Regions from separate parts of the Janthinobacterium sp. GW823-FHT01H08 genome, predicted to be linked through region 1. Evidence: predicted binding sites of a transcription regulator. Region 1 holds the regulator's gene; each other region holds the start of a gene.
What was found. Region 1 encodes FNR, which switches genes on or off when oxygen is low (the NO sensors DNR and NnrR bind a similar motif). Its sites were predicted from a motif close to TTGATNNNNATCAA; they were not measured.
Positions count from the first base shown of each region.

Region 1 (2,199 bases):
GAGCAAAGCCAGCATTTCAAAATCAGCGCTTCCGGCTTGCCGGGTCTGACCTTGCTGACGCGCGACGAAGTGACCTTGCAGCCGACGGAAACGCTGGGCTGGCCGATCCGCCTGCGCGTGCCGCACGGCGTCGGCGAGAAGGGCTCGAACAAGATTGCGATCGAATTGCACTCGCTGGACGACCCGTCGCTGCATGTGCGCGAAAGCGCGGTGTTCATCGTGCCGCGGTGACGTTGATTTGGGGTCGGCCCCTCCGGGTCCGACCCCGTTATTTCGCCGTAGGGGTATCATCAATCATGCGTTAGGGTCACTTGATTTTCAACCCGGAAGCAAAAGCTGGAGTCGGACCCAAAGGGTCCACCCCCAAGGAGAACACAATGTCCGACAGTCTGAAACTGCAACCTCCCGTTGCCCCCTGGTACAAGCATCGCTGGCCATGGCTGCTGATGATCGGTCCCGGCCTGTCCGTGGTCGTCGGCAGCTTCATGGGCTATATCGCGTTTACGCAGCCCGACGCGCTGGTGGTGGGCGACTATTACAAGCAGGGCAAGGCGATCAACCAGGATTTGAAGCGCGACACGATCGCCAGCGACCTGGCCATGGATACGACCCTGTCGTATGACGTCGCTGCAGCGCGCCTCAGCGGCTCCGTGCACAGCTTCGGCAAGGCGTACCAGGGGCCTTTGCAGCTGCACCTGGCGCATGCGACCCTGCCGGAAAAGGATATCAAGCTGCTGGTGCAACCCGATGCGGCCGGCAATTTTTCCGTGACGCTGCCGATGCTCGAGCGCAGCCGCTGGCAAGTGCTGGTGGAAAACGACAAACGCGAGTGGCGCCTGTCCGGCATCTGGACCTGGCCTGTGCAACGCAGCATCGCGCTGCACGCGGATGAAGAGCTATAACGTACAGCGCCGGGAAAAAACCGTAGCGAGCGGCAGTGATTTGTGGCTGAGAAGCACAGCTGTGCTATAGCACAGCGAGCATCGCAGGCCGCAAAGCACGACGCGCAGTAGGTTTTGACGGTGCTGTTACTTGCAGACGTCGGTGCCGGCTGTAATAGCTTTTAACTTGGCCGGCTGCAAGATCTCGATCTCACGGTTGGAAACGCGCAGCCAGCCTTCCTTCTTGAATTTCGACAATAAACGGCTGACGCTTTCGATGGTCAGGCCCAGGTAGTTGCCGATTTCCTCGCGCGACATGCGCAACTGAAATTTGCTGGCCGAATAGCCGCGCGCTTCATAGCGCGACGCCAGGTTGACGATAAAGGCGGCAAAACGCTGCGTCGCCTGCATGTTGCCCAGCAACAGCATGACACTTTGCTCGCGCGTGATTTCCTGGCTCATCATGCGGTGGAAATGGCGCAGCAGGGTCGGCATATTGCCCAGCAATTGTTCCAGGCTGGAAAACGGGATTTCACACACTTCGCTGTCTTCCAGCGCCACCGCATTACAGTGGTGGCGGTCGGCGCTGATGGCGTCCATGCCCAGCAGTTCGCCCGCCATCTGGAAACCCGTCACCTGCTCTTCGCCGCCCGGATTGATCTGGTAGGTCTTGAAGTGGCCCAGACGGATCGCATACAGGTTCTGGAACGAGTCGCCGATGCGGAACAGCGAAGCGCCGCGCACGATCTTGCGGCGGCGGCCAATGATCTGGTCCAGTCTGTCCATGTCGCCCACGTCGAGGCCCATCGGCAGACACAATTGATGCATGCTGCAGGTCGAGCATCGCGCACGCAACGCTTCCACGGTCACTGTGGGCGAGGTTGGAGTGAGTAGCGCTTCAGTCATGTCGGTACCTTTTAGAAAATGCAACAACAAGTTTACTGCATACAGGGTTGCCGTGTGCCAATTTCACCGCAATTTCGCTGAATAAACGACGTTCCGACTTTAATTATATGGCAACATCGTCAAAAGCCCATGCGGAGAGGGCAATTTGCGTGGCGGCGCTTGCCAAGCTGGGGTATTGATAGGAAAATTCCTGACAGCATTATCTGCCGCCTGTGCCGCCCGGTACTGAAAAGGAAATCATGAAGCCTCTCGGCATCAAAGCAAAAGTCGCGCTGGCCACCAGCCTGACCTCGATCGCCATGATCGCGCTGGTCACCATGATCCAGGTGCAGCACATGCGCGACGATTTCACCAAGGTACTGTTGAGCCAGCAGTCGTCCCTGATCAGCCGCACCGCCGCCGAGCTCGACGA
Region 1 covers NZ_CM179504.1:292,473-294,671, forward strand. Annotated here, with positions in the region: gene ccoG (cytochrome c oxidase accessory protein CcoG) at 1-231, shown strand, start outside; gene AC3RCG_RS01240 (FixH family protein) at 378-902, shown strand; gene fnr (fumarate/nitrate reduction transcriptional regulator Fnr) at 1,029-1,787, opposite strand; gene AC3RCG_RS01250 (response regulator) at 2,027-2,199, shown strand, end outside.

Region 2 (2,199 bases), 740 kb from region 1:
GTGCTGGCTGCGGATGAAAACTTCCCACAAAGGCCATTCTTTGCTCATGTTGCTATCCCCTATCTGTCTTATGTAATTACGCTGCTGCTTTGTTAGCGGCTTGCTTGTCGGCATAGGCGACCAAGGCATCGCGGAACCATGCACCGTCTTCATACGCTTTCACGCGCGTTTGCAAACGTTCGCGATTGCACGGGCCATTACCCTTCAGGACATTGTTGAACTCGGCCCAGTCGATCTCGCCGAATTCATAGTGGCCCGTCTCCGCATTGAACTTCAGGTCGGGATCGGGCACGGTCAGGCCCAGGTATTCGATTTGCGGCACGGTCTGGTCGACCATACGCTGGCGCAATTCATCGTTCGAGAACAGCTTGATGCGCCATTGCGCCGATTGGGCGCTGTTGACGGAGGCGGCGTCGGACGGGCCGAACATCATCAGCGATGGCCACCACCAGCGGTTCAAGGCATCCTGCGCCATGGCTTTCTGTTCGGGCGTACCCTTGCACAGCGACATCATGATGTCGTAGCCCTGGCGCGCATGGAACGATTCTTCCTTGCAGACGCGGATCATGGCGCGCGCATACGGACCGTAGGAGCAGCGGCACAGGGGAATCTGGTTGATGATGGCGGAGCCGTCGACCAGCCAGCCGATGGCGCCCATGTCGGCCCACGACAGGGTGGGATAGTTGAAGATGCTGGAATATTTGGCTTTGCCCGAGTGCAAGGCAGCGAGCAAATCGTCGCGCGAGACGCCCAGGGTTTCCGCGGCGCTGTACAGGTACAGGCCGTGGCCCGCTTCGTCCTGGATCTTCGCCAGCAGGATCGACTTGCGTTTCAGGGTCGGTGCGCGCGTGACCCAGTTACCTTCGGGCAATTGGCCGACGATTTCCGAGTGCGCGTGCTGCGAAATCTGGCGGATCAGGGTCTTGCGGTAGGCGTCCGGCATCCAGTCCTTGGCCTCGATCTTGATGCCTTCGTCGATGCGCGCCTGGAAAGCGCGCTCTTCCTGGCCCATGTCGTCGATGGAGCGGACGTTCTTGAGGCCGGTTTCAACCATTTGTGCGTACATGATGTGTCTCCCATGTCTTTGATTTTGCGCAGCAACGCGGTGCGATAAACAGATAATACGATACAAAAAACGATTTGCATACACTTGATGTGAATCATTTTAAAAAATCGTATCTTGTGCAGCTTTTTTGTGCGTATGATATTGCTTATGAGAAAACACCATGGGGCGCTACCCGCGCTTCCGGCAAATTATTGCCGCGCTACCCGCGCAGCCAAGTAAACTGCTGCTTTTATTGAACCGACCGCAACACGGCCAGACCGGAACCACATGAAGAACACCCGCTGCACGGCATGGATAGCCGATTTCCTGGAAAGCGACCCACCGCGCTCGAAGTCCCTGGTGATGACCATCTTCGGCGACGCCATCGTGCCGCGCGGCGGCGCCATCTGGCTGGGGAGCCTGATCGAACTGCTGGCGCCATTCGGCGTCAATGACCGGCTATTGCGCACCAGCGTGTTCCGCTTGGCGCAGGAAGGCTGGCTCAGCTCGCAGCGCGACGGCCGCCGCAGCGCCTATGCGATACGCCCGGAGGCGCTGGCCCGCTTCGAACGCGCCTACCGCCGCATCTACGCGCCGCTGGTCGTGCACTGGGATGGCAGCTGGACCCTGGTGATCGGTCCGGCCGGCAGCATCGGCGCCGCCGAACGGGGCGCGCTGCGCAAGGAATTATTGTGGGCGGGCTACGGCTTGATCTCTCCCGGCATCTTTGGCCATCCGGCCAGCAATGCGGAGGCGCTGGAAGATATCCTCGTGCGCAACGAGGTGCAGGGCAAGCTGTATGTCTGCCACACAACAGAGTTGCCGGGTGTCAGCACGCGGCCCCTGCGCGACATGGTGGGCGACTGCTGGGACTTGTCGGAAGTGATGGCCGGCTACGAAAAATTCATCGCCAGCTTCCAGCCGCTGCTGACCCTGCTGCAGGAAGAACCCGTGTTCGATGCGGAGCAGGCGTTCGTCATCCGCTCGCTGCTGACGCACGCCTACCGCCGCGTGCAATTGCACGACCCGCAACTGCCCGTCGAGCTGCTGCCCGAACCGTGGCCTGGCACGCAAGCCTATGCGCTGGCGCGCGACCTGTACCGCATCACGTATGCTCCTGCAGAGGAACACATCCTGGCCACCCTGCGTCGCGA
Region 2 covers NZ_CM179504.1:5,682,935-5,685,133, forward strand. Annotated here, with positions in the region: gene paaB (1,2-phenylacetyl-CoA epoxidase subunit PaaB) at 1-48, opposite strand, end outside; gene paaA (1,2-phenylacetyl-CoA epoxidase subunit PaaA) at 77-1,066, opposite strand; gene paaX (phenylacetic acid degradation operon negative regulatory protein PaaX) at 1,334-2,199, shown strand, end outside.
Region 2: paaA (1,2-phenylacetyl-CoA epoxidase subunit PaaA) is a predicted target of FNR. The motif match lies at 1,151-1,164, and genes of this name have one in related genera.

Region 3 (2,199 bases), 1.3 Mb from region 1:
GATGTCGCGCTGCGCCGTGCTGGTAAAGGGATAGCGGCGCAGGACGGACGTGACGCTGTCATGCATGGCGACCGTCTCGTTCGCTTCGAGCTTGCGGTTGACGGCGCTGGCGCTGAGCAGGAACAGATCGATCATGTGGTGCATATGGCGCACTTCGAAGCGGATGCGCGCCAGCGCGTCCAGGCTGTCCGCATCGGATGGCTGGCCTTGCGCCCCTTGCAGCCCCCGCTGCAGCCCGCGCACATTCGCCTCGACGCTGACGAGGGGCGTGCGCAATTCGTGCGCCACGCTGCCCAGCCCGGCAGCCAGCCCGGCCAGTTTCTCTTGCGCGCCCACATGGCGCCCCACCTTGACCACCGATAACACGACAATCGTGAACCAGTGCACGGGCAATTGCTGCAAGACGTCGCGGCTGAGCAAAAAGGCGGGATCGCCGGCGACGGCAAACGCCAGGCAGGCCAGCACGGTACCGCTCAGATAGGCGAGGATGGCGATGCGCGTATCGAAGTGAAACAGCACGACCAGCGCCACCAGCAGCGAATGCATCCACATGGCAGAGGCGTGGTTCATCAGGAACATGTACGTGAAGAAAAACGGCAGCTCGAAAGTCAGCCCCAGGAACAGGTAGACGCTGAACCAGGTATTGCTGAAACGGCCAGGCCATAGCGCGGGCAGGAACAGCAGCGCTGCCACGCTGCGCAGCAGCGGCGATTCGTATTCTTGCGGAAAGAAATAATGCCACAGTGCGTAATACAGTGGCATGCCCAGCGCACCGATGAGCGCCAGGGTGCGCACTTGGGCGCGCCGCACGGGCGTGTGTTCGATGGCATCGTGGAAATGCAGGAAAGGCTGGAGCAGCTTGCCTTGCCACCGTTTTCCGGAAGGGGACTGCGCGTGCATCATGATCAAGGGGGCGTGTTCGTTGAAGCGTGTCAATGCAACATGATCGGCGGGTTCCCTCTGTATCAGCAGGATATCGGCACAACTGTTGAGCTGTATCAAACACTTGCCTGATGACTCGCGCATGTTGGACGCGGTAGTTCCCACCGCAACCAATCAGGAGTTCCTATGTCACACGCCCTTTCCCCCCTGTCGTCCCGCGCCATCCACGCCGAACAACTGATGCCCGCCTTCGTGCGTGCGCGCATGGATGAGCACTATGTCGAGCGCATCGAGAAGCTGCTTGGCGGCGAACACCTGCATGAATGGCAAGCCATGCCGGCCAGTGCCGTGATGCTCGCTGGCAATGATTACCTGAACATCGCCGGCGAGGCGGCGCTGCTGGCGGCCCAGGCGCGCGTCTTGCAGGGCGGCGGCGCCATGCTGATGTCGTCCGTATTCCTGCAGGAAGGCAGCCGCCAGCACCTCCTCGAACAAAAATTCGCGGAGTTTCTCGGCAGCGAAGCGTGCGTGCTGGCGCAGTCGGGTTGGGCCGCCAACGTGGGCTTGCTGCAAAGCCTGGCCGGGCCCGGCATCCCCGTGTACCTGGACATGCAGGCGCACGCTTCGCTGTGGGAAGGCGTGCAATCGGCGCAAGCCGTGCCCGTCGCCTTCCTGCACAACGATGGCGCCCACCTGCAGCGCCAGCTCGACAAGCATGGCCCCGGCATCATCATCGTCGATGCGCTGTATAGCACCAACGGCAGCGTCGCGCCGCTGCGGGACATGGTGGAAATCGCCGAGCGCAGCGGCAGCATGCTGATCGTCGACGAATCGCACTCGCTGGGCACGCACGGCCCGCAGGGCGCGGGGCTGGTGGCGGAGCTGGGCCTGGCCGACAGGGTCCATTTCCGCACGGCGTCGCTGGCCAAGGCGTTCGCGGGGCGGGCCGGGCTGATCACCTGTTCGGCCCGCTTCAAGGGATATTTCCTGTCCGCCTCGCGGCCCGCCATCTTCAGTTCCTGCCTGCTCGAACACGAGCTGGCGTGGTTCGATGCGGCGCTCGATTTCATCCGCGCCGCCGATGGCCGCCGCACCGCCTTGCACCGCCACAGCGTGCAGCTGCGCCAGGGGCTGATGGATCTCGGCTACAACGTCAGCGACGGCACCGAGCAGATCATCGCGCTGGAAGCGGGCAGCGAACCCGATACCTTGATCCTGCGCAAGGCGCTGGAGCGGCACGGCATCTATGGCGCCGTCTTCTGTGCGCCAGCCACGCCGAAGAACCGTTCGCTGGTGCGTTTGACCCTGAATGCGGGC
Region 3 covers NZ_CM179504.1:5,093,099-5,095,297, reverse strand. Annotated here, with positions in the region: gene AC3RCG_RS22850 (sensor histidine kinase) at 1-936, opposite strand, end outside; gene cqsA (alpha-hydroxyketone-type quorum-sensing autoinducer synthase) at 1,069-2,199, shown strand, end outside.
Region 3: cqsA (alpha-hydroxyketone-type quorum-sensing autoinducer synthase) is a predicted target of FNR. The motif match lies at 989-1,002, and genes of this name have one in related genera.